DNA from 3 places in the Exiguobacterium sp. SH5S13 genome. Region 2 is predicted to be linked to each of the others. Evidence: riboswitches for the same ligand, from Rfam matches in the RefSeq annotation. Region 2 holds a riboswitch; each other region holds the start of a gene.

Region 1 (10,843 bases), on a different contig from region 2:
CCATGACGGGCAAGCGATTGGTCAATTAAAAGACAAGTTCTCGTTATTCGGGAAAAAGTGTGAATACAACGTCTATGAACGCGGTCTCTACACGATTCAATACGACGTCGAACGCTACAAGTTCAGTGTTCGCGATAAAGCTGGGAAACTTGTGGCGGAACTTCGCAAACAAGATGACGATTCTTTCTGTTTGACGAAAGAGGCGGATCAGCTCTCGATGTTCGAGTTGTTGTCAGTTTTGAAGACGTTGACGGTCAAATCACGGATGCCGGTCGCCATGTCAGTCTAACCAATATGACGAACACCAGTCACTGCGACTGGTGTTTTTTTTTGCGTTCCACAAAAAAAGCTTCATTTGATTGGCTCAAATGAAGCGGCTTAAATAGTGTTTGGCCTCGATCTCGAGTGTCGTCACGCGGTGCGCGTACAAGCATAGCTTCAGAACGTGCATGATGTTCGGATGGGTGTGTCCCATCTTCTCAATCGAACGCTTCGCACGAGTGTCTAACATCTCGATCGGGCTCGTCGACTTGGCATACTCCGCGTACAAGCGGTAGAAGTCGATCGGGGAGATGAGGTCGTCCTCGTCGCGGTCGGGATTGTTGAAGATGAGTGCGAGCAGCGAGCTCGTCTCTTCGAGCGAAAACAGATGCTTCAAGTCGTCGAGCAAATAAATGATCGCAGCCTGTTGTAGCGAATATTTTTTACCGACCCGGGGGACACCGATGATTTTACGAACTTCGCGTTTCGTCCAGTTTTGAATCGTCGTCGCGGACAAATGCTCTCCGGTCAGTGTGTTGGCCAAAGCCACGATTTGATTGATCGACAATCCGTTCTTTTCAATATGAAACAAATGGATTTTACGAAGCTCTTTCGGGAAATGCTCACGCACTTCTTCAGGAAAAAGTGAGATGGCCCGATCGACGTCACCAACCCGCATATAGTGAAGGCAATCAGCCAACGTTTGAATCGAATTTGCGTCGCGCATACAGGCATCCTTTCTATAGCCGACTTCGTTCGCAGGCTATACAGTCATTTGACCTCATTCTACCAAATGTTTGAAAAGGAAGCTAGGTTCTGGCTTGATTAAGGTATAATGAGTACGTATAAAAATCGCACATAAAGGTGGTCCCACGATGAATGAATGGGTCAGTTCTATTCTGTCCATCGTCATTGTCCTGGTGTTTCTTGTCGGTCTCGAACAGATTGGCAAGCGCCTCGGCTGGACGGATGAGACAATTCGAAAGAGTGTACATATTGCAGTCGGGCATTGGTCATTGCTCGCCGTCTGGTTGATGGACACATGGTACATCGCTGCCATACCGCTCGTGTTCTTTACGTTCGCAAACGCGTGGCTTCTATATAAGAGCCCGTCTCCGGTCCATCAGACCGAGCGGAAATCGCTCGGGACCGTCTATTATCCGATCGCACTCCTCGTCATCTTGTTCTTCTTTTTCGAGACGGAACCGCTCGCCTTTTTAGCGGGTTCGCTCGTATTGGCATGGGGAGACGGCTTAGCAGCCCTCATTGGACGAAAATATGGGACGGTGATCTATGACCTGTATGGGCAAAAGCGATCGTTCCAAGGCAGCATGGCCATGTTCTTAAGTTCGTACGTGGTACTCTTTTTATTGTTTTTGTGGAAAGGTATTCCGATGTGGCAAGTGGTAACTTATGGGTTTATCATTTCCATCATAGCGACGCTGACAGAAGCGATTTCGTATCGAGACTGGGATAATTTCACAATCCCGATTGTCGTCGCCGTCGCGACATCATTATTGTTGTAAACTATTTGCTAGATTGTAAAGAAAACGTTGCTTGTCACTCTCGGTAAACATTTGTATACTGTGTTTCGTACTGAAACCATTCAGCAACGTGTCCGAGGCGAACTTTTTCGCTTGCGGCACTAATAAAATAGACCGTAAAGGATTGAGGCAACGCATGAGCTTTTTAGACCAACTACTCACAATCATCCCGGCCGAGCGCTTCAAGCAAGACGAGCCGCTGTCAGCACACACATATACAAAATTGGGCGGGAAAGCGGATTATTTCGTAGCTCCACACACGTATGAAGAAGTTCAAGCCGTCCTCGAGCTCGCCCATCGCGAGAACGTACCATTCATGATTCTCGGTTTCGGGTCCAACTTGATCGTTCGAGACGGCGGCCTGCGTGGCATCGTCTTGAATTTGAACGAATTGAACACGGTTCGCCGTGACGGCAACCGGATCATCGCCCAAGCAGGAGCGGCCATCATCGACGTGTCGCGCCAGGCGCTCACTGAAGAGCTGTCTGGACTGGAGTTCGCATGCGGTATTCCGGGAACGGTCGGAGGCGCTGTTTACATGAACGCGGGTGCCTACGGCGGCGAGACGAAAGACGTAATCGCGAGTGCGGTCGTTTTGACGCCAGACGGCGAACTGCTCACGCTCTCGAAAGATGAGCTTGACCTCGATTATCGAACGAGCCGAGTTTCGAAAGAAGGCTTGATCGTCTTAGAGGCGACGTTCGAACTCGATCCGCTCGGTTATGAAGCGATCAAAGACGTAATGGACGATTTGACGCATAAGCGTGAATCGAAACAACCACTTGAATATCCGTCATGCGGCAGTGTGTTCAAGCGCCCGCCCGGTTACTTTGCCGGTAAACTGATTCAAGATTGCGGACTGCAAGGCAAGCGCATCGGCGGGGCGGAAGTATCACTCAAGCACGCGGGCTTCATCGTCAATATCAATCAGGCGACAGCGACTGAATACATCTCGCTCATTCGTCACGTCCAAGCGACGGTCAAACAGAAGTTTGAGATCGAACTTGAACCTGAAGTGAAAATCATCGGTGAAGACATCGCCGTCGAAAACGCATAAACATACGCAAGACGCCCGAACGGGATTTTCCGTTCGGGCGTCTTTCTGTCCGCATATTTCGGATGTGTTCGATTACGCGTGGAGCTGCTTCGTGACGGCTTCAGAGGCTGGTACGAACGTGTAGCCGAGGTCACGGGCGACGGCTTCGTATGTGACCGTACCGTCGATGACGTTCAACCCTTTGAGGAGCGCTGCATTTTCGCGAAGCGCCGGGAAGATTCCTTTTTGAGCGCACTCGACGATATAAGGCATCGTCGCGTTCGTCAAACCGAGCGTCGACGTGCGCGGGACCGCCCCTGGCATGTTGGCGACGGCATAGTGCTGCACACCGTAGCGTTCGTACGTCGGCGCGTCATGCGTCGTAATATGATCGATCGTCTCACAGATCCCGCCTTGGTCGATGGCGACATCAACGATGACTGACCCCGGTGACATTTGTTGCACCATCTCTTTCGTGACGAGTTTAGGTGCTTTCGCGCCCGGGATGAGGACGGCACCGATGACGAGGTCGCTCTCGGCGACTTGCTTCGCGATATTATAGCGGTTCGAGATGAGCGTGTTGATCGTGTTCCCGAACTGGTCGTCGATTTGGCGGAGACGAGCCGGACTGATGTCCATGATGGTCACGTTGGCTCCGAGACCGATGGCGATGCGGGCCGCGTTCATTCCGACGACACCGCCCCCGATGACGGTGACGTTCGCACGAGGCACCCCGGGAAGACCTGACAAGAGGATCCCTTTGCCGCCATGCGGTTTTTCTAAAATTTGCGCCCCGATTTGAGCAGCCATCCGTCCTGCGACTTCGCTCATCGGTGTGAGCAGCGGAAGCGTACGGTCGACTTCGACCGTCTCGTAGGCGATGGCGGTCATGCCTGAATTGACGAGCGCTTTCGTGAGTTCAGGTTCGGCCGCTAAATGTAAATACGTGAAGAGCGTGAGGTCTGGACGGAAATATTGATACTCTGACGGCTGTGGTTCTTTTACTTTCAAGGCGAGTTCAACGTCTCCCCAAACGTCCTGTGCTGAATCGACGATGCTTGCCCCAGCGTCGATGTACTCCATATTCGTGAAGCCGCTCCCGATACCGGCCCCCGTCTCGACGAGCACCTCGTGTCCGAGTTCCGTCAAGACGGATGCACCCATCGGCGTCAACGCGACGCGGTTTTCGTTATTTTTAATCTCTTTCAATACCCCGATTTTCATGTGTAGTTCCCCTTTCTATCTGCTGACACAATCTGTTCACACCTCTAGTATAGACCCAAGTGAAATCGCTGTCTTTAGCATGGATTCTAAAAACGGCAACCCCCACTTTGTGATTTTTCACAAAGTGGGGGTCAGTCGTCTTGACGATATTGTCCGGCCTTGATCGCTAAATAAATAGCAGCCCGTTCCGGGAGCGAGACTTGGGTGATGCTCGTCAGTTCTTCGATCCGTCGAATCCGATACAAGACCGTGTTCGGATGGATATGGAGGTGGGCGGCGACTCGTTTGACGTTCCCGTCAAAATAGAAATACCATTCAAGCGTCGTCACGAGTTCGGTGTGGTGGACTTGGTCATACGCCTGCAACCGTTCGATCGTCGGGTGCGTCTCGAGGCGCAGGCCGATCCGTCGGGACAAATCGGGGACGAGTTGATAGATGCCGATCTGCTCGAACGCCCGGGCACTAGCGAGCTCGAACGGGAACTTCCGGCGTAGCGATGTGACCCGTCTCGCTTCCTCGGTCGCGGCATAGAGCGTATCGCTCTCGAAGAAACGACGGCTAATCCCGAGGCGAGGTTCGGCGTCAGTGAACTTGTCTTGAAGCTGGGTCTCGAAGCGGTCGGCCCACTGGAGGAGGGCGGCCTCTTCTTCAGATAGCTCGGACTTCATATAGTGCCAGACGAGCAGCTGTTGGCCGTCGATGGCGTGAAGGACGACCTCGATCGCTTCTTGTGTCGCAAGCGCATAAAATAACCGCTCAGCGAATTGCGGAGTGATCGGCTGCAAGCAGTCGATGATCGTCAGGCGATTCGCGACGGCGATTGGGGCAAGTTCGTTCAAGCGTTCCCGATGTGCGGGAGCGAGGTATGGCGAAGCGAGCACTTCTAAAAAGAAACGCTCGAGTTCGGCATCGATGCGACGTTCGTGCATGGCGATCGTCATGAGCAGTTTCTTGGCGATATTTGCCCCGTCCTTCAAGACGGTGAGTTCCTGCTCGGAGAACGGGGTCGTCCGGGCCAGGCTCCAAATGTAGCCGAGCACGTCTTCTTGCTGCTTGATGACGACGGCGGCGCGCTCGCTGAGACCGATGGCCATCCGGGCCGGGATGACGACAGGCTCGTCTCGGTCGATCAGCTCTTGCAGGATACCGCTTTCCCACAAATCTTCGATGACGGCTTCCGGGACACGGCGGCCGATGATGGTCGCGATCCGGGCCGGGTCGGTCGAGTCGGGATGCGTGCTATAGGCGAGTAGCTGATGGTGGCGATTTTCGATCGTGATCGGTGCGCGGATCGCTTGCCCGATCGCTTCGGCGAGTGTGTCGAGCGATTCATATGATTTCTGTAAAAAAGGCATGTCGATTCCTCCTCTCTATCACTATACCGTCTCTGTTGTGAAAGTTCACAAAAAGATGGACAGTTTTTGAGAGGGGAACGACATGCCTGAACGTGTGTATCGTTTACATGGGGAAAAATAGTCCGACGACGAGGCCGAGCAATGCGCCGACGATGACTTGGTACGGTGTATGGCCGACGAGTTCGTTCAAGATCGGTGTGTCGTGCTTGATCCCTTTAAAATAGTCGTTCAATAGACGGGCTTGGAAACCGACGGCTTGACGGACGCCGGTCGCGTCGTACATGACGATCGTCGCAAACGTGAGCGCGAGGGCGAACATGCTCGAGTCGAGGCCTTCAGCCCGGCCAATCGCGGTCGCGAGCGCGACGACGGTCGAGGTATGGGAACTTGGCATTCCGCCTGAGGCGAACATAATTTCAAGTTCAAAGTCACGTGTTCGAATGAGTTCGGTCACAAGTTTGGCCGCCTGTGCGATAAACCAGGCCAGTATTGCGGCGAGTAACGGTTCGTTAAAGAGCAATTCAGTCACTTCCTGTCTGACAATAGTATCTACACTATACCCGATTCCATGCCGCGCTAGACGTAAAGTTTCTGTCAAAAATAGCGTCGCGGGCAAATGCCCGCGACGCTATTCGGTCGATTTTTGTTACCCGACGACGCCTTCAGTCTCTTGAAGTTTTTCCGCGATGTTCTCGATGATAAAGCGGTTGCGTGGATGCTCCTGACACTCTTTCGAGCATGAACGCATCTGTTTCGGCTCACACTCTTCACAACAGAAGTGTTGTTTATTGCACTCCGGGTTGGCACAATTAACGTAACGGGTCGTCTTCGTTCCGCAGTGCATACACGCTGAAACGACTGACGGATTGACCGTGTTGACCGGGACGTTGATGCGCTCGTCAAAGACGTAAAGCTCGCCGTCCCAGTTTTCACCTTGCGTCGCTTCGTCCTTGCCGTACATGGCGACGCCGCCTTTTAAGTGGAAGATGTTGTCGTGACCTTGGTCACGCATATATGCGGTAAATTTCTCGCAACGGACGCCTCCGGTACAGTACGTGAGAAGTGTTTTCCCTTCGTAGAGGTCTTTGTTCTCCTCGAGCCAGTCTGGCATGTAACGAGAAGCCTCTACGTCGATTTTGATCGCATTTTTGAAGTGACCAAGATCGTACTCGTAGTTGTTACGAACGTCGAGGATGACGACATCATCGCGATTCATCATCTCTTTCCATTCTTCCGGTTCGAGATACGCACCGTGTTGTTTAGGCACGTCGAACTCGCCATCAAAGCGCCACGTCACGAGCTCTTGTTTGTGACGGACAAAGATTTTCTTGAAAGCATGCTCTTCGACTTCATCGATTTTGAACTCGATGTCGCTGAAGTATGGATCGGCTTTCAAGTCGTTCATGTACTGTTCGGTTTGTTCCCAAGTGCCCGAGCACGTCCCGTTGATTCCTTCGGAAGAAATCAAGATACGTCCTTTGATCCCGAGGTCCTTACAATACTTGAGGTGTTGTTGTGTCAGTGTTTCTGGGTCCTCGATGTTGACGTACTTATAGTACAGTAAGACCCGCATTGGTTTTGTTTCCATGTTATTGCTCCCCTGTGTTCAGTTTTTTGCAGGAAAACGAACGTTGGGTTGTGTCGTTCGACGAATGAACTTGCCTGCAACCACAAGTCCATTATTATATGATAGATATCACAGTGAAATTTCGCAAATACTTTTTATTTTTTTTTGAGGAGGGCAGGGGGATGCGTCCTCTTGAACGAATTCGGGTAAAAGGTAGTAACGAAAGCCGAAGGTGGAAACTGAGATGCTCACATCACTACAACAATATATATTGAACATCATCGAATGGCTCCAAGGACTGCCGGGAGGTCCTTGGGCTGGACTCGGAGCCCCGTTCCTAGAAGCGATTTTCCCGTTTCTCCCGCTCGTCTTGATCATCTCGGCGAACGCTGCCACGTATGGCTTCTGGCTTGGTGTTCTCTTGTCATGGATCGGCAGTTTGGCAGGGACGCTCCTCGTGTTCGCCGCCGTCCGATACGTGTTCCGCAAACCGATGACGCGTTGGCTCGAAAAACATAAACAGGGTGTCTATTGGCTCGATCGCATCAACCATATGAGTCCAATCTCGCTCGGATTCTTATATTCGTTGCCGTTCATCCCGGTCAGTTTGATCACGTACTTACTCGCCTTGATTCAAATGCCGCTCCGAACGTTCGTATTGGCGGCCGGATTCGGGAAACTGCTCGTCGTCATCATCTTCTCGGTCATCGGTGATCAGTGGCAAGAGTTCATCCAAAGCCCGTTCCGCTTATCGATGCTCGGCCTGCTCTTGCTCGTATTGTGGGCGATCAGTCGCGGTCTCGAAGAACTTCTCAAACGGCGCGCTTTCAAAAAACGGAACGAAGAGCTCAAACGTAAACGTGAAGCAAGAACATAAAAATCCTCGAAGGCGGCCGCCTTCGAGGATTTTTGCTTAGTTGGTTTTTTTGAAACGTGGGAAGTTGAAGACGATCGCCAAGCCTCCGCAAATGAACAGGAGGAACGGATAGAACATATACGGGACGAGGGCGGGGGACGCCGTGTTCGTCAACTCGGCGGCGATGAGGAGCTGCGCCCCGTAAGGCAGAAGTCCTTGTACCCCGCACGAGAAGATGTCGAGTACGCTCGCTGACTTTTTCCGTTCGATGTCATACGTATCGGCGATATTCGCGGCAAGCGGGCCTGCTACGAGAATCGAGATCGTATTGTTCGCCGTCGCGACGTTCGTCGCACTGACGAGCCCGGCGATGCTCCATTCCGCACCAGCCCGGCGCTGAATCCGTGACGTGAGTGCATCTCGTAAATAGGTGAGTCCACCGTTATGCGAGATGAGCCCGACGAGTCCGCCCATGAATAACGTCAAGAGCGAGATCTCGGCCATGCCCATCATACCGTCGGCCATCGCCGTAACGTAAGACGTGACGGCCAAGCTTCCGTCAATCAGTCCGATGATGCCAGCGAGCGCGATGCCGCCGAGCAAAACGAGGATGACGTTCAGTCCGGTCAAGGCGAGGACGATGACGGCGAGATACGGAATCAATTTGTACCATTCGAACGCGGCCACTTCAATCGTCGATTCTCCACTTGAGAGAACGGCTAACAGGACGGTCGTGATGATTGCGGCCGGGAGCACGATCCAAAAGTTGGTCCGGAACTTGTCACGCATGTTCGTCCGCTGTGTCCGGACGGCGGCGATTGTCGTATCTGAGATGAATGACAAGTTGTCTCCGAACATGGCCCCGCCGACAACGGCCGCGGCCGCGATCGCGATATTGACCCCGCTCTCTTGATGGATGCCGAGCGCGATTGGGGCGAGCGCGGCAATCGTACCGGTCGATGTGCCCATCGCCATCGAGATGAAGGCAGCGATGACGAACAATCCGCTCAGTAAGAGTGACGGCGGCAGGAACGTCAACGCCGCATTGACCGTCGCGTCAATCGCACCGATTGCACCGGCGACGGTCGAGAACGCGCCAGCGAGCAGGAAGATGAATATCATGATCAAGATACCTGGATTACCGGCGCCTTGGGCGATACGTTCGACGGTCTGTGTGACGCTTCCTTTCGTCATCATCGCGGCGACAATTAAAGCGATCAACGCCGCGATCAGCACCGGGAACTTGTAAAAGTCACCATAATAAATACCTGCCCCGATAAAGAAGACGAGGAAGACGAGCAAGGGCAAGAGCGCCCATTTGTTAGCTGTTGGTTGTTCCAATCGATTCACCTCATTTCAAAGAATAGAAAAAAAGAGCCTTCCGAAAAAGGCTCTCTCTGTAAGAGACACCCTTTTCATCTTTCGAGCAGAACGCTCGCTGGATTTGGCACAGGTTACCCGCTGCCGAGACATCTAAGGGCCAGTCCCTCCGTCTCTCTTGATAAAAAGTCGTCATGATGTAGTTGTTAGACACGTTTCCTAACGTACCTGTTTCAAATCGGGTTGTCAACAGAAATCCCCCTGCGCCAGTGGACGCGGGGGGAAGTCATGTCGTCAAAAAGTTGTAATGGGCGACGCGGTTACGACCGGCGTACTTGCCGCCGACGTAAAGGGCCCGGTCAGCGTTACGGATCGTATCGTCAAGCCGTTTGTCGCCGAACGCTTGAATCGTATCGACACCGATCGAGGCGGTCACGGGAATATCGACCCCATCGACACGGAACGGCTTATCTTCAATTTTCTGCCGAATCCGTTCGGCGATATCGACGGCTTGGTCGACGTCGCAATGATTGAGCAGCAAGATGAACTCCTCGCCCCCGTAACGGGCCGCAAAGTCATCGGTCCGGAGCATTTGCCGGATTCGCCGCCCGAACTCTTGGAGCACGCTGTCTCCGACTTGGTGACCGTGCGTGTCATTGATTTTTTTAAAGAAGTCGATGTCGAGCATCGCGACCGAGATCGGGTACATCGAGCCGTCCGAGATTTGTTGAATCCCATACTCGTAGAACGCGCGCGCATTGGCGAGCAGCGTCAAGCTATCGGTGCGGCTTTCCGTGTATAGGCGGTCGCGCTCGTGGCATCGGCTGATCGTTCGGTTGAACGATTTCAACAGTTTTACCATCTCGTTTTGAATGATGGGGGGATAGCCATAGACGTGTTCACCAATCATGACGATACGTGTGCGAATCCCGTCAATCTCTTCTGACTGGACCGAGATGAAGCTGTGGTAATCGTCATGAAACGCATCTGACAACGCTGCGTCCCATTCGAAGCGCATCTCATAATCGACAGACTTGGCGTGTGGATGGCGCGCTTCCATCAAGTCGAAGACGAGTGGACGGTCGATCGGCTGTCGCGTCAACAAATCGAAATAGAGCGTTCGGTCGAACAGGACGAACTCGACAAACCCTTTATCATATTGGTTGAGGCGCTCACATTGACTCAAGAACACTTCAATCGCCTGGGCCTCGCTTTGAGATAGGGAGACGGCCTCTTTCGCTTCATCGTACTGTTCGATCAATGACTTGAACGCGTCTTGGCGCCCTTTTTGAATCATCAACCGCTTAATAAAGAACGTGAGGGCGGCCGCGATGCTGCTGACGACGAGCAAGTTCGTCTCACGGAAGAACGACGCGGCGAAGATGAAGACCAAACTGACGATGTATGTGTAAAACGCGATGCTCAAAAAATCACGGACCGGGATATCGACGCGGAACCACCAGCCGACCTGATACTTCTGGACGACCGTGTTCAAAATTATGGCAATGATCAGACCGACGAGCGGAACGAACGAATCCTGCGAATAGAAGCCAAGACCAGTTTCACCTCCGAGGGCCAAGTAAACACTTGCCGGGATGGCGATTTCTAAAAATGACGTGATCGCGTTCCAAGGATAAGTGAACCGAAAGCGGCGGAGCGCGACGCGCGGTTTTAGGTTGG
Region 2 (10,843 bases):
ACTTCGCCTACGGCAGCATCGGTTTCGACGGTCACGTCCCGCCGAGCTTCCTGCAGACGCCGGGAGCGAAAGACATCGGCATCGAGGTGTATACGATGTCGAAGGCGTTCAACATGTCCGGCTGGCGGGTCGCTTTCGCCGTCGGCAACCGCGACATCATCGAGGCGATCAACACGTATCAGGACCACGTCCATGTGAGCGTGTTCTCGGCCATCCAAGAGGCGGCCATCGCCGCGCTCGAGTCACCGCGTTCGCTCCGGGACGACTTGTCACGGTTGTATGAGGCCCGCCGCGACCGGCTCGTCGACGGGTTACGTCAGGCCGGATGGGACATCACGGCCCCGAGCGGCTCGTTCTTCGTCTGGGCGAAAGTGCCGGACGGGGACGCCAAATCGTTCTCGCATAAGCTGCTCCACGAGGCAGGGGTCGCCGTGACGCCTGGCTATTTCTTCGGCTCAGAAGGCGAGCGGTACGTCCGGTTCGGGCTCGTCTCCGCCGAGCCGAAGATCGACGAGGCCGTCGAGCGGATCGAGAAACTGTTCGCGACGTATGAAGAGGTCCGGGCATGATCCGCCAAGCCGTGCTCGAGTACGACCATGCGGATGATGCGCTCGAGCGGCTCGATGAATTGATCGCTGGCCGTCGTGCTCACGTGCTGCGCGGGCAGAACGGTTTTGACGTCGTCAAGCGCGTCCTGCCAGCGATCACTGCCTATCCGACATCGCTGTTCCGTGGCGAATGCACGGACGCGGAGGTCGAACGGCTCCGTTTGAAGGATGTGGATGTCCTCCTTGCCGTCGGTGGGGGCAAGCTCGTCGACACGGCGAAACTCGTCGCTTACCGGCAAGGTGTCCCGCTGATCGTCATCCCGACGCTCGCCTCGAACTGTGCCGCCTTCACACCGCTCAGCGTCATCTATGACGAGCAGGGTGCCTATGACCGCTACGACGTGTTCCGCGTCGTCATCGAGCGGGTCATCGTCGACGCGAGGGTCGTGACGGACTCGCCGTACGACTACTTCCGAGCCGGCGTCATCGACACGGTCGCCAAGTTTTACGAGGCCCGCTATTTGAGCGGCGACAGTTCGCCTGATGCCGGCGTCAATACCGGTCTCGCCTTGGCCGAACAATGCGGCCGGCTCGTCGAACTCGACTTGAGTGAGTCCAGTTTCACCGCGTATGGGCCAGAGACCCGGTTCGCGGTCGATCACATCCTCGCCGTCGGCGGTGCCGTCGGTGGTTTCGGTGACGCCGGGACACGCGTCGCCGTCGCCCACGCCGTCCACAACGCGCTCAGCCGCTTCGAGTCGACCCATCCGTTCTTACATGGCGACAAGGTCGGCTTCGGCCTCCTTGTCCAAGAACGGTTGCGTGGCTCGTCTGACGCCCCGTATTTAGAGGCGTGGCTCGCCAGGATCGGCGCGCCGACGTCACTTGAGACGCTCGGACTCGTTCCGGCCGACATCCCGCAACTGGTCGACGCGGTCCGGGCCGAGACTGAATTGCAACGATCACCCGTCCCGCTCGATATTGACTATTTGAAAATAATTTTTGAAAATTCAGTATTTTCTGTTTACTAATAAAAGGATTAAAAGTAAGATGATAACAATTAAATAAGACCGATAGCTTATCAAGAGTGGTGGAGGGACTGGCCCTATGAAACCCGGCAACCAGATCGTAACGATCATGGTGCTAATTCCAACAGACGAAACGTCTGGGAGATGAGCGTGTCCGACTGTCTTTGACTTGTCGTGCCCGCCACTCTTTATGAGTAGCGGGCTTTTATTTTGGAGGAGGAATCATTCATGAACATCAAACAGAAAACAGTACTCGCAGGAACATCTCTACTCGCGGCCATCGCCTTGTCGGCGTGCGGCCAATCGGACGCGAGCGAAGCGCTCAGCACAGAATCCCTCACGATCGGCGTGACAGGCGGACCGCACCAGCAGATCGCCGAGAAAGTAAAAGAACTCGCAGCCGAGGATGGCCTCGAGCTCGACATCAAAGTGTTCAACGACTACAACACGCCGAACACGGCGCTCGACGAAGGCAGCCTTGACGTGAACAGTTACCAGACGCTGTCGTTCCTCGAGCTGCAGAAGTCGGACAAAGGCTATAAGATCGACGACGTGTTCAAGACGGTCGCTTTCCCGATGGGGCTCTATTCGGATAAGCTGACGGACATCAAGGAGTTGAAGGAAGGCGATAAAGTCGCCGTCCCGAACGACCCGGCGAACGAACTTCGAGCGCTGCGCCTGTATGAGACGGCCGGACTCATCACCTTGAAAGAAGGATTGACGGACAAGGCGACGAAACGTGACATCGCCGAGAACCCGCTCAACCTCGAATTCATCGAGCTCGAGGCGTCACAGCTCCCGACCCAGCTCCCGGAAGTCGCGCTCGCGGCCATCAACACGAACTTCGCGATGGGTGCCGGCCTATCGATCAATGAGGACGCCTTGTTCCATGAAGACACGGTCGACAACCCGTACCCGAACTACGTCGTCGTCCGTACCGACAACAAGGACGATGAAGTCGTCGAGACACTCAAATCTTACTACCACTCGGACGAGGTCCGGACGTTCATCGAAGAGACGTTCAACGGCTCGATCGTCCCAGCGTTTTAAGGAGGCACTATGATCGCACTCAAACAGATCTCAAAAACGTTCACGGTAAACAAAGGGACCGTCACTGCGCTCGACGACGTCTCGCTGACGATTGAAAAGGGCGAGATCTTCGGCATCATCGGTCGGAGCGGCGCCGGCAAGAGCACGCTCATCCGCATGATCAATCTGCTCGAACGGCCGACGTCAGGTCAAGTCGAGATCGAAGGGCAAGACATCACGACGCTCGACAAAAAAGGGTTATCGAAGCTCCGTCACCGCATCGGGATGATCTTCCAGCACTATAACCTGTTGAAGACGGCGACCGTCGAAGACAACGTCGCCATCCCGCTCCGCCTAGAAGGACTCGATAAACGCTCGATCAGCGAGCGGGTCGACAAGTATCTCGACATCGTCGGACTGACCGATCACCGTAAACATTACCCGGAGCAACTCTCGGGCGGCCAGAAACAGCGCGTCGCCATCGCCCGGGCGTTGGCGCACGAGCCGGACATCCTGCTCAGCGACGAGGCGACGAGCGCGCTCGACCCGGAGACGACCGAGTCAATCCTCGATCTGTTGCTCGAGATCAACCGCGAGCTCGGTCTGACGATCTTCTTGATCACCCATGAGATGGAAGTCATCGAGCGGATCTGTGACCGGGTCGCCGTCATCGACGCCGGCAAGATCGTCGAGGAAGGCGACGTCCTCGACGTCTTCTCAGACCCGCAACATCCGACGACGCGCCGCTTCTTGAAAGCGAACCTCGACGTGCCGAAAGAAGTCGTCGACGTGTTGAGCTCGCACGGGACGCTCGTCAACTTGTCGTTCATCGGTCACCAGACCGAACAGGCCGTCCTCGCCGAGCTGACGAAACGGTTCGGCCTGCTGCCGAACATCATCGGGGGCGGGATCAAAAAGCTGAAAGGCGGTCTCGTCGGCAACTTGCTCGTCCATCTCGACGGGGACCAGGCACAGACCGACCAAGCCGTCCGCTACCTTGAAGCGAGCGGCGTCAAAGTGAAGGAGGTGACGAACCATGCTACAGTTTTGGGAAAATTGGGGTGACTTGATTTGGACGGGCACGATCCAGACGCTGACGATGACCAGCGTCGCGCTCGTCATCTCGACACTGATCGGCTTGCCGCTCGGGACGCTCCTCGTCTTGACGCGGCCGAATGGCCGGCTCGCGAACCGTTACTTTTACGGGGCATTGTCGAGCGTGATCAACGTCGTCCGCTCGATCCCGTTCATCATTCTGCTATTCTTCATCTTGCCGTTCACCCGTTTCATCATGGGGACGACGATCGGCGTCCAAGGCGTGCTGTTGCCGCTCATCGTCTTCACGGCGCCATACATCGCCCGTTTGATGGAGTCGGCACTGCTCGAAGTCGATCGCGGCGTCGTCGAGGCGTACGAGGCGATGGGCATCTCGACGCGTAAGATCATCTGGTACGTATTGATCCGTGAGGCGCGGTCGTCAATCGTGCTCGGTCTGACGATCGCGACGATCGGTCTGATCGGTGCGACGGCGATGGCGGGTCTCGTCGGTGCGGGTGGACTCGGCGATATCGCCTATCAGTACGGGCATCTCCGGTTCGAGCCGGAAGTCATGTACGTGACGATCTTCGTCTTGATCCTGCTCGTGCAGTCGATCCAATCATTCGGCAACCGTTTGGCGGCCCGACTAAAGAAAGCCTGACAAAAGAGCGTCGCAAAATTTGCGGCGCTCTTACTGTTTGTCTAATAGTCGTTTCAAGTCGGCGATCCGGTTATGCCGCGGGATGAACGTCCGGATTTCTTTCTCGCTGAACCCGATCTGGATCCGGTTGTCATCGACGACGATCGGACTCTTCAAGATCTGTGGATGCGTCGCGACAAAACTGTACAGTTCGCGGAGCGACATCTCGTCGAGCTGGTCGGCCGCTTGTTTGTAGACACTTTTTTGGACAGACAAGAGATCGGTCGTCCCGTTTTCGGTGAGCCGGAGCATCTCCTTGAACTCGGTGAACGACATTCCTTGGTCGGTCAATTTCTTCTCGATGAACGGGATATTCTGTTCGCGTAACCAATCGAGCGTCTTGCGGGAAGAACTGCAGCTTGTATGCGTGAATACGGTGACCGTCACGACAACCACTTCTCCTTTGCGTAAGTATGGACTCTTTTATTTTCTCTCATTACTACGAGTCGAACGCGGAATATGTTTCAAATCACATATACTTTTTCAAAACGACGATACGATTTGTTTCAGACTAGTTCGGGTACATGACGAGAGAGACAACAAACAAGGAGGGGCTTATATGTTTGATTATACGGTGAAGACGGATCAGTCGGTCGAAGCAGTGGTCGAGAAGTTGAAAGCGACGCTCAAGGACGAAGCGTTCGGCGTGCTGTGGGATTTCGACTTGAGTGATACGCTCAAAGAGAAAGGGGAAGCCATCGACGGGGACTATCATATCCTCGAAGTGTGCAACCCGAAAGAGGCCAAGAAAGTCATCACGGCGCACCGGGAGGGTGGCTACTTCCTGCCCTGCAAGCTCGCCGTCTTCACAAAAGACGGGGCGACCCACGTCGGGATGCCGAAACCGACGAAACTGATCGAATTGATCGAGGACGAGTCGCTCCAGTCCATCGCACTGGATGTCGAGACGAGACTGACACGCGCCATCGATAACAGCATCTAATCGAAGCGTCGAACCCGTCCAAGTAAGTGGACGGGTTTTTTTATGTTCTTTAATAAGTAAGATAATGGTAAAATTGGGTCATCAAGAAGACGAGGGGCGGAAACGTTGAAACAATCTGTCAAATGGATGCTGTTGAGCGCGGTTTTACTTTCCGGATGCGGAAAAGACGAGACGAGCGCGTTGAAATTGGATTATATCGATCACCATTGGACCGTGAATAAATATTCGCTTGAGGCAGAGCCGGTCACCGATATCGATGAGACGTTAGCGGCGTGCACGGGTGACTTGACGACGTCGCTAGACGGGGAGTTAACGGTCTTCGACACGGTCGTGGCGAGCCGGCCCCCTTTGACGAACTCAGGGGAAGATTACATGTTCAAAAGTGTGACATACGTCAAAGGGGATAAATCTTATGCAATTTGCCGCGATATGGTCTCTCATCGTCTCCAAGCGGAAGTGATTCCGTCTTTCCCAGAAGAGATAAGCGCGTCGACAGGAACTTCGATCGGCCGTGCTCCTGCCGTGTTACAGACGAAAGCCTCGGACGGAGCGATGTTCCTTCAATCAGAGGTAAAGAGCGGATATGACCATGAACTTGAATTGTTTCCAGATTCGTTATTCAGCTTCTCACAGGCGCTGTATGGGGAGATGGAGATCGCTGTCGAAGGTTGGCCGACGCTGTTCCCGATCAATACGTTCGAACCGGCGACGTCGTCGATGGGTGACGTCCAAATGATGATGGCCTTCAGTCCAGAAGAGAAGCTTCCGTACGTGTTGATGGGGCATCAGAACGGTTCTTTCTCGTCTCAACCGATTGAAGTCACGTTTGACGCGACCGAGGCGGCCCCGAGATATGAATCATTAAAAATTGAACGGATTCCGCTCACCGAACAAGTACTTGAGTCCGGCAAGAGCTACCCGATCTTTACGTTCACGTACATGAAAGACGGAGCGCCGATCACCGACACGGTGACGATCACGTATCGGGAAGAGACGTTCATCACGGAAGAAGAACGTGATCTTCAGCAGGAGCATACCGACATGCAGTCTATGTGGCAATCTGATGAACCGTTCGTCTATTTACATAAGAAACCGTTCAGCCATGAACAGCCTCTTGCTTATCCGGATGTCCTCAAGGCGGCCGGGACCGACATGACCGACTTGATCGACACCATAGACGCGGCAGAATCGGTCAATCGCAGTGGGGATGCGGGCGAGTATCATCAGTTGACGATTCTCGATGGGCTGAAAGGCCAAGAGTTTGAAGTGACGTATAAACAGCGCTCAAAAAAGATAGACATCTTCTTGACGGATAAACTGACCGGCGAAACGTACAAACTGACGAGCGAAGGGGCGGAGACGTTCTTGTCCTACTTCCCCGACTTGAAGAAGACACCGAAGAATTGAGGTGAACTGATGAAAAAGTTCGGATTAGGAATCGGTCTATCGCTATTCGTTTTGGCCGCAGGGTGCGCCCGGGACCAAGAAGTAGTCCGATATGATGTTGTCGAGGCCCATTGGACGGCAGAGCACATCACACATGACCTTGAAGTGCAGGCAATCAAGGCCAAGGACATGTTGACCTATTGTGAACAAGGCGAGTTACTCAACGATATCGAGGAGGACCATCTATCCTTGCTTGGCGTGACGTTTGCAAGCCGAATGCCGTTCACTGAGCCCGATACTGAAACATACGCCTTCAATGAGGCATCGTTCGTCGAAGGTGATGCCGTTTACGCGCTGTGTAAGTCGGACCATGTCGAGGGATATCGGGCGGTCAAGCTGGAGGAAAGACCGGAGTTTTTGAAAGACGAGACCGCACGCGAGATCTCGTTGCTACCTAGCGTAGTAAGCGGGACAGAAGAAATTCGGGAAAGGTTATCACGGGAAGAAGCGATTCATTCTTACAGGCAAGACCTCACCATTCGACCGTTCATGAACAGTCTTTATACGATCTCGCCCGGTTTCAACGGGTCCATCGAGTTTGGAATCGGGGACGACGGGGTCTTCACACCGTATTTAGATTTTGCTCCTTACGTGGTCAGGGAGGACACTCATGTTGCGTTAGGATATGGCACGAAGACGAAGACGCCATACATGTTAATGTCGAGTGACGGGATTCACTATGGCCAGCATTCGTTGAACGATGGCGAATTACTGGTCGGAGTCGACAACTTAAATGTCCGGACGCTTCTTGAAGGCGGTACGCTCGAACCGCTCGAACCGTTTCCGTTATACGAATTAACCTACGAGTCAAACGGTCAAAAGATGACGAAGACGATCTCGATTCGATTCAAACCGAATCCATTCATCACGGAGCCGACCGATACCGATGCCGTCTCGATCGGTTATGTCCATAAATACCCGTACCATCCCAGTGTCCCGTTTTACTATCCGGACGCAGTCAGCATCGAGGGGCAAGGCTATGAACGATTGACCGAGGCGCTCGAGACGGGGACACCTTCGACCAAAAGTGGGGAAGCAGGCGAGTACATGTATTTGACGCTGCTGAAAGGAAATCGTGGTCAACAGTTCGAGTTGAGTTACCACAAACGTTCGCAGAAAGTTGATGTCTTCGTGAAAGATATGAACACGGACGAACAGTTCAAGTTGTCGAGTGAAGGTGCGAAAATATTCCATGAACTTTTTCCCAGTGCCGTGGAGTAAGCAGAACGTTTGGTTTGATGAGACTTCGGCTGCAGCGACGATTGGCGGTGTCGATGAATCCGCCAATCGCGCGCAACTGACCGAAGAATCGACAACTACGTAGAAGCAAATCTTTTTACAAGATTAGCACCGTCAGTTTCACGAAAAGGTCGAATGGGACTCCTGTAAACGAGGAGTTCTTTTTTTGCGATTCATTGTCTGATGACCTGTGATGAAGTTGGTAAATACTTCAAACTCAAGATATTGACTTACTGTTAAAAACGGCGCTAGTCAGGACTTTTATCACAAGTTACACTTGAATTCGATTGTACTAACAAAGGAAAAATGTCCTGAAATAACTCAAATTATAAAGGTGGGAATTATCGGAATGATTGAAACGAGAGATGTCAGCCTATCGTCACCAGACGTGCTTCGCGCCATCGAAGCGAACATGGCGATGATTCGATTTGACCGCCAGCGCCGTGTCGTCGATGTGAACGACGCCTTCGCCAAGGCGATGAAATACAAACGCGATGAGATGGTCGGGATGCAGCACCATCTGTTCTGTACGCCGAACTTCGTCAACAGTACGGACTATCAAGCGTTTTGGAACAAGTTGTTCGACGGGTTCAGCTCGGCCGACAAGATCGAACGCATCGACGCCCGGGGCGACTCGATTTGGCTCGAGGCGACGTATATGCCAATCTATGAGGGGGATGACGTCATCGGTGTCGTCAAGATCGCCTCGGACATCACCGAGCGGCAACAGACGATCGAACGATACGCCCGCACGTTCCGTGATATGGCCGAGAATCTTGATGACCGGGCCCGCCGTGGCATGGAGGAGAGCCTACATTTGAAGCGGACGATTGAGCGGCTCGAGTCGGACGCATCGGTAAACTTGAAGACGCTCGGCAACCTTCAAGACCAAGCGGCAGAGATCACGAAAATCGCCAGTACGATCAAAGAGATCGCGGCCCAGACGAACCTGTTGTCACTGAACGCCGCCATCGAGGCGGCACGGGCAGGTGAACACGGCCTCGGCTTCAACGTCGTCGCGACCGAGGTTCGTAACTTGTCTCGTCTCGTCGAGCGCGCCGTCATCGAGGTCCGGGCCAACACCGAGGGGATGAACAAAGAGCTCGCCTCGATTGTCGACGGCGTCTCACGATCGAACGAAGACATTCATGCGAGTGTCAACATCATGGAAGCGACGCTCGAACGCTTCGGGAAGATCGAGCAGTCGGCCCAGTCATTGAACGGGACGGCCGAACAGTTCACTTCGGCGATCTGACGAAAAAACCAATTGAAGGAACCGCCACCGTCGTCGGTGGCGAGTCCACTCAATTGGTTTTTTTGACGATGAGCGTATGACCGTGTTGTCTCAACCACGCCATCACCCCATCGACGTCCGGATAAACAGAGGATAAAGTCGACCAAAACGATTTGGAGTGGTCGAAATGGACGAGATGTGTCCATTCGTGGGCGATGACATAATCCATCACTTCGATCGGCGCGAGCATGAGCCGGACGTTGATCGAGATCGTTCCGCGCGAGCTGCACGAGCCCCAGCGCGTCTTTTGATGGCCGATGCGGACTTTCGCAGCGCTCACCCCGAGCAGACGTTCATAGTGGGGCGCCCGCTTGGTGACATAAGTGAGCGCCTCGTCGCGGAGCCACGCCTCGTATGCGGCCCCTATCCTGGACTCGTCCCACCGGTCCGGGCACCGGAAAGCTGTCCCGTCGTAGTCGAAGGCGTCAACGGCGTTCGTGCGCATGAGCGGCACGGTCTCACCTCGATAACGGAGCCGGTCGTTCGGCAACGACGGGGTTTTAGGTAATGCCGCGAGCCGGTCGTTTATCCAGTCCGCATGCTCGCTTAAGATCGTCTCGACGACCCGGTTCGACAACCGGGCCGGGATGCGGAGCTCGATCCCTTCGGCCGTTATGTAGAAAGCCGCTTTCTTTCGCCGTTTATGGCGGATGATACTTACGCTCATCATTGTCACCTCCAAACACTGTTCTCGGTCGATTATAGCCGACGTCTCGAAAATCCGCCACGCTTTTGACGACCAGTGGCTTCAATTTTTGTTACAGTAGGGACAGGAGGGATCACTATGAAATCAATCTTACATCAACCGCTTGACCGGGTCGGCACCGACTCGGTGAAATGGGACGGCCTCGAGCGCTGGTTCCATGTGAAGTCTGACGTACTGCCGCTCTGGGTGGCCGATATCGATATCCGCACGGCACCTTCGATCTCGGAAGCGCTCGCGGCGCGTGCGGCGACAGGAGAGTTCGGCTATACGATGTTCGCGAAAGAAGCCCAGGAAGCCGTCAGCTCTTGGTACGGGCGGAGACACGGACTCGACGTCACCCCCGAACATGTGCTGTTCTCGAGCGGGGTCGTGCCCGGACTGACCCACATCGTCGAGGCGTTGACGAAGGAAGGGGACGGGATCGTCATCCAATCACCGGTCTATCCACCATTCCATGAACTCGTGACCGGGTTGAAACGCGTTGTGCGTGACGCCCCGCTCAAACAAGTCGATGGCAAGTATGAGATGGATTTTGACGCCCTCGAACACGCAATGCGACAGGCGAAACTGTTTTTGCTCTGTTCACCGCATAATCCGGTCGGTCGCGTCTGGACAGAGTCCGAGCTCGCGCGCGTCGTCGAGTTGGCGAGAACGTACGACGTCATCATCGTCGCCGACGAGATCCATGCCGATCTGACGTATCCGTCGCAGCACCATACGGCGATCAACCGACTCGACGACCGGGTCATCACGGTGAGCGCCCCGTCGAAGGCGTTCAACATCGCCGGTTTGTTCGCGTCGTACATCATCTGTCCGGATGACGCCTGGCGCAAACGGATCATCCAAGTCCAAAACAAACACCACGTCCTACC
Region 3 (10,843 bases), on a different contig from region 2:
GCTTTTCGGAGCGCGCCTATGTCGAACGCGGCGTTATGGGCCATGACGACGTCGACGGCGTTCAGAATCGGGTAGAGCTGTTCGAGCACTTCGGGTAATGCTGGGGCGTCCCAGACGTCGCTCGGGCGAATCCCGTGGACGCGAATATTGCCTTGGTCAAAGTCTTCCTCAGGATTGACGAGCCATTGGTTCGTCTCGACGACTTCACCGTCTGTCAGTAGACTCCAACCGACAGAGCAGATGCTCCGACTGTCGCGATTGGCCGTCTCGACATCGATGGCTAGAATAGAATGTGGCATAAAAGTTCCTCTCTTCTCAAAAAATCTGTACAAAAAAAGTCTAACACAAGGTTAGACGGGAAAGCGATCATGCGGCCGAGAGATGCCGGCACGCCTCGGCGCAGCGCAAGCAAGCTTCAGAGCAACGTTGGCAATGGTCGTACAAGTGACGCCCGCATTCGACGGCACACGTATCACACACTTGCGCACAGAGCGCCGCGATCGGTCTTGTGAACGCCGAGTCGGTTTCGAGCGCGTTCAAGGTGAGCGTGGCGACTTCGGCGCATTCTTTCGTCAACCGGATGCATTCCGAGACCATCAGCAGATCTTCTTCTTGTAAACATTTCGAGAAGCAATGATTGCTCGCTCGGATACAATCGATCACGGCCAAAATCGTCTCTTCGACAGCGGCTCGGTTCATTGGAAGTCCCCCTTAAGATAAATGATGTCTTACAATCATTACCCGGTTCGTGTCGACTTAAACCGAGGCGGGGACACGAAAAAAGTCGGTCCACATCAGTGGACCGACTTAAGGAATGGAGCATAGCGGGCTCGAACCGCTGACCTCCACGCTGCCAGCGTGGCGCTCTCCCAGCTGAGCTAATGCCCCGTTGGAAATTATTATATCATTCTAATAAATGATTTGGCAACAAGAAAAACGAAAGAACTTTGAAAATCATTTTTGAAGTTTATTGGGCGCTAGAGCCGGGAAGAACAGACAGAATGTTATATTAAGAAAGCAGGTGCAACATATGGAGATGATTTTGCTGGCGCTACTGCCCGCACTCATGTGGGGGAGTATCCCGCTTATCGTATCTATTGTCGGCGGCAAGCCGATTCAACAATTGGTCGGCACGACGATCGGCGCGATGGTAATGGCGACTGTCATCGAGCTCGTCTTCAAACCAGAGTTCACGACGCTCGCGATCGTGACTGGTTTCATATCGGGTGTGTTCTGGGCGCTCGGACAATACCTTCAATTCCAGTCATTCCAAATTTTGAGCGTCTCGAAAGCGATGCCAATCAGTACAGGGATGCAGCTTGTCGGGACATCACTGTTCGGGGTCATCGTCCTTGGGGACTGGAAGACGCCGACTGAACTATGGCTCGGCTTCTCGGCCCTCGTCTTGATCATCATCGGGGCCGTCATGACGTCATATCAACAACATAAAGAATCTGACAGCAGTAGTGCTTTGAAAAAAGGGCTACTCGTGCTGCTCGTTTCGAGCATCGGTTACGTGACGTACGCCGTCCTCACCAACTACTTTGAGGTCGATGGCATCACCGCCATCCTACCGCAGTCACTCGGGATGTTCATCGCCGCGCTCTTGTTCAGTCTTCGTGAAAAAGATGTGAAAAAGTTTGATCCGAAGACGTTCAAGAACATCTTCGCCGGGCTTGCCTGGGGGATCGGGAACTTCGGGTTGTTCGTCTCGAGCGGAGAAGTCGGCATCGCCACGTCGTTCGCACTGTCTCAACTGAACGTCGTCGTCGCGACACTCGGTGGCATTTACTTGCTAAAAGAAGAAAAGACGTCGAAAGAACGCGTCTTCGTGTTTATGGGGATCGGTCTGATCGTGGTCGCCGGTTTTATGTTAGGGCTCGCGAAGAGCTAAAAAAACGACGGGTATGAGGCCCGTCGTTGTCAGCTTGTCCACGTCTGGTCGATGAACTCGTCACGGCCAGATTGTTTCCGGTCCGCTTTATAGTGGGCCGGATTTTTTTTATGATAATCTTGATGATAGTCTTCGGCCGGGTAAAAGACGTCAGCCGGTAAGATTTTCGTCACAATCGGTTGTTTGAACTTTCCGCTCGCAGCGAGCGCGTCGCGGCTCTGTTCTGCTTTCACGCGTTGTTCTTCCGTATGATAGAAGATGGCGGGCGCATATTGTTGCCCGCGGTCTTGGAACTGGCCGCCGTCGTCGGTCGGGTCAGTCTGAATCCAATACAGTTCGAGCAAGCGCTCATACGCGAACTGAGACGGATCGAACGTGATCTCGACGACCTCGTAATGACCGCTCGTGCCTGTCTTGACGTCTTTATACGTCGGATTGTCGACGTGTCCGCCCGTATAGCCGGATACGATGCCTTCGATGCCTGGCTGTTCCTCGAACGGTGTCACCATGCACCAAAAACAACCGCCTGCGAATGTAGCTTTTTCCAAAATAAAATCCCCCTCATGTTCATTCCAAAAAAAGCGCCCATGTCATCGACATGAGCGTTTTGTCATATCGTCCAAGGCGATGCCTTGCTGGAAGTAGCACCTTGCCGAAGCAGGTTGCTGTGAAGTCATAGAGCCAGGTCTCTCGTTCACTCAAGATATCGATATGTAGTTGGTGACAGCATCATATCATCTGTCTCGTTTAAACGTCAACGATTTGGTGTGCGCCGAAGTTGAAATAGCGTGGCACCAACAATCAAGATAATGAGGGCGATGGACGCAGGGAATGCCCACGGCAAATCATCCCCGAACAATTGTAGAAAGAACAGGGCGAACACGGACAGTAAAACAAGGATGTAAGAGCGGGACATGGCTACCTCCAATAACGTTTCTTCTAGTGTATCAAGTTGCACATCCAATGGCGATAAAAAGAAGGGGATTCGATGCATTCAGCGAATACCGAATAACATTGCCTATAAGGAGTGAATTGGATGCAAGACTTATTTGAACTAGACATCGAGACCGCACAGTGCGGCTATAAAGAAGGGACGTTCACGGCCCGGGACGTGACGGCCTACTATTTGACACGGATCGCTAGCTTGAACGATAAACTGAAAGCGGTCATCCAAGTGAACCCGGACGCGTTGTTCGAGGCGGAGGCGGCCGACCGTGCCTACCGACGCGGAGACCGGCTGCCACTCCTCGGTATTCCCGTTTTACTCAAGGACAACATCGAGACGGCGGGACTCATGAGGACGACTGCCGGCGCCGTGGCGCTCGAGCATCACTTTGCGGGTCGTGACGCTGAACTCGTCCGCCGCCTCCGTGAGCATGGGGCGGTCATTCTCGGCAAAACCAACTTATCGGAATGGGCCAATTTTTTGACGGAGGACATGCCGAACGGATGGAGCGGGGTCGGTGGCCAGACGCTCAATCCGTATGGTGACAATCTCGACGTCGGCGGTTCGAGCTCTGGCTCGGCGGCTGCCGTTGCGGCGAACTTGACGATGCTCGCCGTCGGCAGCGAGACGAGCGGGTCGATCATCCATCCGAGCGTCCATAACGGCATCGTCGGCATCAAACCGACGGTCGGGCTCATCAGCCGGAGTGGGATCATCCCGATTTCGCGGTCGCAAGATACGGCAGGTCCGATGGCGCGGACGCTCCGCGACGCGGTGCTCGCACTAGAAGCGATGTGCGGGGAAGACGGCTCGGACCCGGCGACGACACATCTGCCGGCCGGTCCACCGTACCGGACGTGTCTCGACGAACGTCAAGCCGTCGGCATGCGCGTCGGTTTCGTGAAGACGGAACTGTCGGATGAAGAACAGACGCTCTATCAAGAAGCGCTGGCGTTACTCAAAGCGAGCGGGGTCGAGCTCGTCGAAGTCGACCTGCCGTCAAACGACGGACTTGACCAAGGCGACGTCCTCTACCATGAGTTCAAGCTCGGGATTGAGGCGTATTTGGCGACGACAGCGCTCCCATATGAAACGCTCAAGGACGTGATGGACTGGAACAAGCGTCACCCGGAAACGATCCCGCACGGACAAGTTACGTTCGAGAAAGCGAATCAGTTATCAGGGCGTTTGACCGAGTCGAGCTACCTCGAGCGACGCTTAGCCGATGTCCGGCAAGCGAAAACGGACGGCCTCGATCGTTTATTGATGGAACAAACGCTTCACGCCCTGGCGTTGCCACACGACTTGAATTACGATATGGCGGCGAAGGCAGGGCACCCGACGGTCACGATCCCATATAAGCCCAAACAGAGCGGGGCACCTTTCGGGCTGTCATTCACGGGTACGAGCTATGCGGAACGAGACCTCATCCGCATCGCCTACGCGTTCGAACGCCACGTGACGCGTCCGATCCCGCCTATGTAAGAACGTTGCACCTGTCGCTCACGTCCGCTACAATGGTACGTATGCGGATTGAAGAAAGGACAGATTACAATGAAATCATCTATATATGGGCTGACATTTGATCAGCTGTCGGACGCTTGCGTATCTTGGGGATACAGTGCCTACCACGCCAGACAAATATGGGACTCGCTTTACATCGACCGTGTCAGACGGCTCGACGAGATCGCGGTTCGTCCCGAAGTGCGCGAACAGCTTGAGGCGAACTATGCGCTGACGACACAAGAACTGTTCGTCAAACAAGAAGCGGGTGACGGCACGGTCAAATTCTTACTTAAACTGCACGACGGGCATTATATCGAAACGGTGCTCATGCGCCATAAGTATGGACGTTCCGTCTGTGTGACGACACAAGTCGGGTGCAACATCGGCTGTAGTTTCTGTGCGAGCGGCCTCTTGAAAAAAACACGCGACTTGACGGCCGGCGAGGTCGTCGAACAGATCATGACCGTCCAACACTATTTAGACGAGGTCGGTGAAGGTGACCGCGTCAGCCACATCGTCGTCATGGGAATCGGGGAGCCGTTCGATAACTTTGATAACTTGGTCGACTTCCTCCGTGTCGTCAAAGACGATCGCGGTCTCGCGATCGCTCCTCGTAAAATCAACGTCTCGACGAGTGGACTCGCCGACAAGATCTACAAGTTCGCGGACCTTGACCTGCGCATCAACTTGGCCCTCTCGCTGCACGCGCCGAACGATGCGCTGCGGACGAGAATCATGAAGATCAACCGGGCGTTCCCGCTCGATAAACTGATGCCGGCGATCCGCTACTACGTCGAGAAGACGAATAAACGGATCACGTTCGAGTACATCTTGCTCTCGAAAGTGAACGACTTGCCAGAACATGCCGAAGAACTCGCGGCGTTGATCAATGACATCAAAGACAAGTCTTACGTCAACTTGATCCCATACAACCCGGTCAACGAGCACATCCAGTACGAACGGAGTACGACCGAGGACATCATGGCGTTTTACGACGTCTTGAAAAAACGGGGCATCAATACGGGCGTGCGTCTCGAGCACGGGACCGATATCGATGCGGCATGCGGTCAATTACGCAGTAAACAAATGAACGTCGAAGGCGCCAAATAAACGAGCGCTCCGGATCGGTTTCGATTCGGAGCGTTTTTATCGTGCCCGGGCGTATAATGCGTCAGACGAGAAATATCTTTAAACATTTTTGTGAATGATGAATAGTCCTTACCCCCTCAGGGAATAGTCTTTTGATATCAAAGCAGAGAGTGGAGGCAATTCAATGGAGACAGTAAACGCTACGTTATGGATTCGAGTCAGAAACACGCTCGGGGAAGGGCCTTGCTGGGACGCTGAACTGAAGCGGTTCTACTGGGTCGATATCGAAGGGCACGCGCTCTGGTGGTACGATGAGAAAGAAGATGAATTATCTTCGTTTGATATGGGACAGCAGGTCGGGTTTGTCGTCCCTAAAGTGACCGACGGCGTGATCGTCGGATTGAAGGATGGTATCTATGAGTGGGATGAAACGTCGAAACAACTCGATAAACTCGTCGAACTTGATGACCCGGAAGGTGTCCTTCGCTTCAACGATGGGAAAGCCGACCCGTACGGTCGTGTCTTCGCCGGGACGCTCCACTTAAAAGACGAGTCTGAGCAGGCGACGTTGTTCCGCTTGAACCGCGACGGCACGACCGAGGTCATGTTGAGCGGATTGACGTTATCGAACGGGTTGACGTGGTCACCTGACCATACGTCGTTTTACCATATCGATACGCCGACCGAGACGGTTCGCAAGTTCCCGTTCGATTTGAAAACGGGCACGCTCGGGGAAGGTGAGGTCGTCATTGATTTCAAGAATGAGGACGGGTTCCCGGACGGCATGACGTCGGATGAAGACGGCTTTTTATGGATTGCCCACTTTGCAGGCGGGCGCGTCACGCGGTGGAATCCGGAGACGGGACAAAAAGTGCTTGAAGTCATCGTCCCGGCGCCGAACGTCACGTCGTGTAGTTTTATCGGGGATGACTTAAAACAATTGGCAATCACGACGGCACGGGAAGGCATGGACGACGAGGCGCTCGCCGCTCATCCGGATGCGGGTTCGGTCTTCAAGATCGATACGGACGTGAAAGGGATGCCACTTTATCGGTTTGGTCGTTAAGGAGGGAAGGCTATGGTGAAGCGATTGCTCGTGCGAGCGGGAATCGGATTGGCACTAGCGGCGGTGGCTCGGGTCGGGATTCAAAAGATATTGGACGACCGGGCCCGGAAAGAAGACCATACGTATCTTGAACCAAAGTGGGACGAGACGCCGAGTGTGGATGCCGATAAGGATGATGACGAGGTCGGATTGACGCAACTTGATTCGATTTACCGGGCCGATTGGCAAGCGAACACGTATCCTCGCTCTGAGGCAGAACGGAAAGCGTTAGAAGAATAACCGGTACGAAGAACATATCCAGAGCTTTTTCTTCGGCCGTCGAGGCCTCAGAAAAAGACAAATGGCCGCTAGATGGCGACCGTTTGCGTTGCTCGTTCGATGGCGCCCCGACTCCTGCAGGAAAGCAATCCAACGGAGACCCAGCAGCGACGCGAGTCGCGATGTGGCTCCGGGATTGCCTGCGGAAAGCATGGGCGCCGGAAGGACGAGCGATAACAATTATGTTAGTCAACAAGAAAACACGCTCCTTTTGAGCGTGTATTTTTGTTGACAACGGACGTGATCCCGTTCATTATCTAAAAAGTAATGATTACGATTTAAAGGTGGTATACATCATGAAACGAATTCCGATCACAGTCTTGTCCGGATATTTGGGAAGTGGCAAGACGACGTTGCTCAATCATATGTTGAACAATCGGGACGGTAAAAAATATGCCGTCATCGTGAACGATATGAGTGAACTGAACATCGATGAGCGATTGATTGAAGGGGCGGGCTTTTCGCGGACGGACGAGAAGTTGTTGGAGCTGTCTAACGGTTGCATCTGCTGCACGTTGCGAGAAGATTTACTCGAGGCGGTCAGCGAGATCGCGACTGACCGACAGCTCGACGGCATCATCATCGAGTCGTCAGGCATCTCAGAACCGATCCCGGTCGCGCAGACGTTTACATATGCGGATGAAGCCTTGGGTATCGACTTGACGAGCCGGGTGTATGTTGACGCGATGGTGACGGTCGTCGACGCATATCGATTTTTAAAAGATTTCAATTCGGGCGAATCGCTGCATGAACGTAAACAGGCGGTCGGCACGGATGACGTCCGGGAAGTCGTCGATCTACTCGTCGACCAAGTCGAATTTGCGGACATCATCGTCCTCAACAAGGCGGACCGGGTCACGGAAGCCGAACTGAATGAGATTGCGGGTCTGCTTCGTGCGCTAAACCCAGCAGCGAGGTTACTGACAAGCACATACGGCAACGTGAGTTTGTCTGACATTTTAAACGTGAACCTGTTCGACTTTGACCAGGCGATGCACGCCGCCGGATGGATCCAAGAGCTCGAGACAGACGACCATACCCCTGAAACCGAAGAATACGGCATCAGTTCATTCGTCTATCGCCGCCGCCGTCCGTTCCATCCCGAGCGGTTGCTCGCGTGGATCGAACAGTTCCCGGAAGAAATCGTCCGGGCCAAAGGGTTTTTATGGATCGCTTCTCGGAGCGACATCGCCTGCTTGTTCTCACAAGCGGGGTACGCGTCGACGCTCGAACACGCCGGCCGCTGGTTGGCGACACTCCCGGAAGTAGAGCGACAGCAGATGTTTGCCGCCGAACCAGAGCTCGAGACGGATTACATCGAGCCGTATGGGGATCGACAGACCGAGCTCGTGTTAATCGGTCAGCGGATGGACCGTGAGCCTGTCGAGCGTGAACTCGACCGTTGTCTGCTGTCGGATGAGGAGATGGCGTCAGATTGGTCGACGCTCTCGGACAACTTGCCGGGATATGACGCGGTACGGACATACGAATAAGAGACAAAACAGGACGACTCATTTCGAGTCGTCCTGTTTTGTCTCTTTCAAGATCTTAAATTTCGGTTTGATCGATTCGTTATTGAACGCTTCGAGTATCGTATTTTCGTTGGCCATGCGAATTTGTTGCGGTTCGCCTTTTGACGTCGTACCGATACAATACATGCTCGCCTCATGCTCGGCGAATAACGTCTTGTACAGTGTGGAATGGTGCATGAGGCGTCCGGGTGAGCCCCAACCGACGATGATCATGCCGCCGCTCGTCTCGACCTCGTCGAGCGTCTCTTCCACGTAATGAAAATTCACTTCGTCGAGTTGGGACTCGACGTAGGGTAGGTTGTCATTGATGGCGAGCGTCGGGACGAGACTGATGACGCGCATCTCGCGGATCGGTTTGTCCAAATGGTTCCGCATGAGCATGTAGGCACGTTGAGATGTCGTACCTGATAAGAACGCATCGCTCATCCGTGGAGAATAGATGATGACGGCACAAATTACCCCATCGACGACATCGGTGAATTCATACGTTCGCATGTAACGCTTTGTCTTGTCTTCGTTAAATATCGATTTGACTCGAATCGTCACTTCCTCGATATGCGTGTTCATGTTGTTTCCTCACTTTAACCAAATAGTGCCGGGTCATGCCCAGCCTGCGAACCAATCGAGATACCGGATCGTATACCGGGCGACCTGCTGCGTTGTCGTCGTCGCGTCACCAGGCAGTAACGACAGCTCGTCCTGGTACTGCTCATAAAAGGACATGACGTCTGACACGTACTGGTCACTCCGGTTGTATTCAAAGATGGCGTTTTGAATCGAGTCGACCGAATCAGTCGTCTGCCCGCCGTGCTCGCTCAAATAGTAAGCGGCGGCATGGGCCGAGTCGACCAAACTATGAGGGTCGGCCTTGCCGTCATCATCCCCGTCTCGGCCTAAGCCGCCGTACTGCTCAATCAGCGTCAAGTCGGTCAAATCGACTTCGTCTTCCGGGACATCACCTTTTTGGTCATCCGTATCGTACTGCCAACCGAGCCACGTCCGCGGCATAAATTGGAACGGTCCGATCGCGCCGACCGAAGAGCGCATCGATGAACTGTGCGAGAAGATCGTCTCGACACGGTGGACGGCGGCGAGTAGCCGCCAATCGACGTCATAGGTGGCCGCGGCTTCCTTGTAGACGTCTTGGTGGACCGCCGGGATACCGTGGTCACCGTAATAGGCCCGGTAGAGGGCGTTGTTCACTTTATCATGTTGACCAAACCAGCCGATTGCGCCGAGGCACAGCACGATCACAAGCATTACGCCGGTCAGTCGCAGCATCATTCGTTTCAAGATTCCGCCTCCTAGCTTTCTAGACAATACCCGAATAGTGTAGCATATAGCTAACAGGAAGGACAGGAGAGGATATAGATGCTTGAACAGGTCGTCTTTACGATTATTCTTGCGTATTTATTGATCGTACAACTATTCAACGCCCGGCTCGTGAAGCCGATGATCGAGGCGCTCGGGAGAACCCGTGTCTATGAAGAGACGATCAAGTCGGCATGGGGGCTGAGCCTGCTCTTACTAGCGCTCGTCTTCTTGTTCCAAGTCCCGCCGGAAGCGGTCGGTCTCGGGTTCGCGCCGCCGGATGGGGACGGGCGCGCCTGGCAGTATTTCTTCTTTTCGACCATAGTCATCTCAGGTCTCATCGCGTTCTATTTGCTCGTCAAGACGTCGGCCGCGTTACGGACAAAGCTTCGGCCGTTTTACGGGCTTGAGATTGAACGGTTGCTCCTTCCGCGCACGACCGACGAAGCGAGGGCGTGGGGCGCAGTATCGTTCACGGCCGGGGCGACCGAAGAGTTCATATTCCGCGGCGTCCTCTTGTATACGATTTCTTTATACACGGACGTCCCGGATGCGACGCTCGCCATCATCGGGGGCGGGCTGTTCGGTCTGGCCCATGCGTACCAGGGTCCGAAAGGGGTTGTCACGACGGGCCTTGTCGGTTTCCTGTTCGGCTATTTATATTTGGCGATGGGAATGTTGTGGCCGCTGATCCTCATCCATACGTTGCTCGACTTGATCGCCGGGCCGATTCACGTCACCGACGCAAAAACTGACTGACAGCGTTCTCGTAGGCAGGTTGGTCTTTTAAGATGCAATTCGTATGCTCGGCGCCGTGAATGAGTGCGAGCGCGTTCTGACGGTTGAGTGCGTTCATCTCGACGGACATCCAGGTCGGGACAAAGTCGTCTTTCGTGCCATGGATGAACAGCACCGGTGCAGTGATTGATGCGAGCGCTGCTTTTGGTCGGACTTGCCGCATCGTGAACCGGGCCCGACTCCACAAGAAGTAATCGATACCGGGCAACAACAAGTCACCCGGTAAGCGATGCAGCACGTTCAATTGGTAGCGCATGAGTTGCCTCATGTCATCGAACGGGCACTCGGCGATCAAAAAATCCACATCAGTGAGCGGGCCGGCCTGAAGAATCGTCGCGGCACCCATCGATACGCCGTGGAGCCCGACTTGATCGACCGTCTCA

What was found. Region 2 has a riboswitch for S-adenosylmethionine ahead of EVJ30_RS12135 (MetQ/NlpA family ABC transporter substrate-binding protein). Riboswitches for the same ligand answer to the same signal wherever they lie in the genome.
Region 1: it holds a riboswitch for S-adenosylmethionine, as region 2 does, so the genes downstream of both, EVJ30_RS10755 (Na+/H+ antiporter NhaC family protein) here and EVJ30_RS12135 (MetQ/NlpA family ABC transporter substrate-binding protein) in region 2, are expected to answer to the same signal.
Region 3: it holds a riboswitch for S-adenosylmethionine, as region 2 does, so the genes downstream of both, msrA (peptide-methionine (S)-S-oxide reductase MsrA) here and EVJ30_RS12135 (MetQ/NlpA family ABC transporter substrate-binding protein) in region 2, are expected to answer to the same signal.

What each region holds. Positions count from the first base shown of each region.
Region 1 is NZ_SJUS01000020.1:13,759-24,601, forward strand. It holds gene EVJ30_RS10710 (LURP-one-related family protein) at 1-289, shown strand, start outside; gene EVJ30_RS10715 (DUF1836 domain-containing protein) at 365-988, opposite strand; gene EVJ30_RS10720 (diacylglycerol/polyprenol kinase family protein) at 1,137-1,787, shown strand; gene murB (UDP-N-acetylmuramate dehydrogenase) at 1,942-2,862, shown strand; gene ald (alanine dehydrogenase) at 2,935-4,065, opposite strand; gene EVJ30_RS10735 (PucR family transcriptional regulator) at 4,197-5,420, opposite strand; gene EVJ30_RS10740 (divergent PAP2 family protein) at 5,524-5,949, opposite strand; gene trhO (oxygen-dependent tRNA uridine(34) hydroxylase TrhO) at 6,067-7,008, opposite strand; gene EVJ30_RS10750 (TVP38/TMEM64 family protein) at 7,232-7,864, shown strand; gene EVJ30_RS10755 (Na+/H+ antiporter NhaC family protein) at 7,901-9,184, opposite strand; SAM riboswitch class I at 9,256-9,351, opposite strand; gene EVJ30_RS10760 (GGDEF domain-containing protein) at 9,450-10,843, opposite strand, start outside.
Region 2 is NZ_SJUS01000025.1:5,397-16,239, forward strand. It holds gene EVJ30_RS12125 (aminotransferase class I/II-fold pyridoxal phosphate-dependent enzyme) at 1-569, shown strand, start outside; gene EVJ30_RS12130 (iron-containing alcohol dehydrogenase) at 566-1,579, shown strand; SAM riboswitch class I at 1,624-1,727, shown strand; gene EVJ30_RS12135 (MetQ/NlpA family ABC transporter substrate-binding protein) at 1,805-2,626, shown strand; gene EVJ30_RS12140 (methionine ABC transporter ATP-binding protein) at 2,636-3,670, shown strand; gene EVJ30_RS12145 (methionine ABC transporter permease) at 3,642-4,304, shown strand; gene EVJ30_RS12150 (Spx/MgsR family RNA polymerase-binding regulatory protein) at 4,335-4,730, opposite strand; gene EVJ30_RS12155 (DUF302 domain-containing protein) at 4,903-5,286, shown strand; gene EVJ30_RS12160 (hypothetical protein) at 5,392-6,693, shown strand; gene EVJ30_RS12165 (hypothetical protein) at 6,703-7,953, shown strand; gene EVJ30_RS12170 (methyl-accepting chemotaxis protein) at 8,321-9,226, shown strand; gene EVJ30_RS12175 (M48 family metallopeptidase) at 9,276-9,932, opposite strand; gene EVJ30_RS12180 (MalY/PatB family protein) at 10,050-10,843, shown strand, end outside.
Region 3 is NZ_SJUS01000029.1:398-11,240, forward strand. It holds gene EVJ30_RS13080 (3'-5' exonuclease) at 1-299, opposite strand, end outside; gene EVJ30_RS13085 (four-helix bundle copper-binding protein) at 367-699, opposite strand; tRNA gene EVJ30_RS13090 (tRNA-Ala) at 816-888, opposite strand; gene EVJ30_RS13095 (GRP family sugar transporter) at 1,031-1,894, shown strand; gene msrA (peptide-methionine (S)-S-oxide reductase MsrA) at 1,924-2,442, opposite strand; SAM riboswitch class I at 2,505-2,604, opposite strand; gene EVJ30_RS15310 (hypothetical protein) at 2,649-2,810, opposite strand; gene EVJ30_RS13105 (amidase family protein) at 2,931-4,325, shown strand; gene rlmN (dual-specificity RNA methyltransferase RlmN) at 4,395-5,456, shown strand; gene EVJ30_RS13115 (SMP-30/gluconolactonase/LRE family protein) at 5,620-6,501, shown strand; gene EVJ30_RS13120 (hypothetical protein) at 6,514-6,780, shown strand; gene EVJ30_RS13125 (GTP-binding protein) at 7,116-8,312, shown strand; gene EVJ30_RS13130 (DUF1643 domain-containing protein) at 8,331-8,918, opposite strand; gene EVJ30_RS13135 (lysozyme family protein) at 8,952-9,635, opposite strand; gene EVJ30_RS13140 (CPBP family intramembrane glutamic endopeptidase) at 9,723-10,421, shown strand; gene EVJ30_RS13145 (alpha/beta hydrolase) at 10,399-10,843, opposite strand, start outside.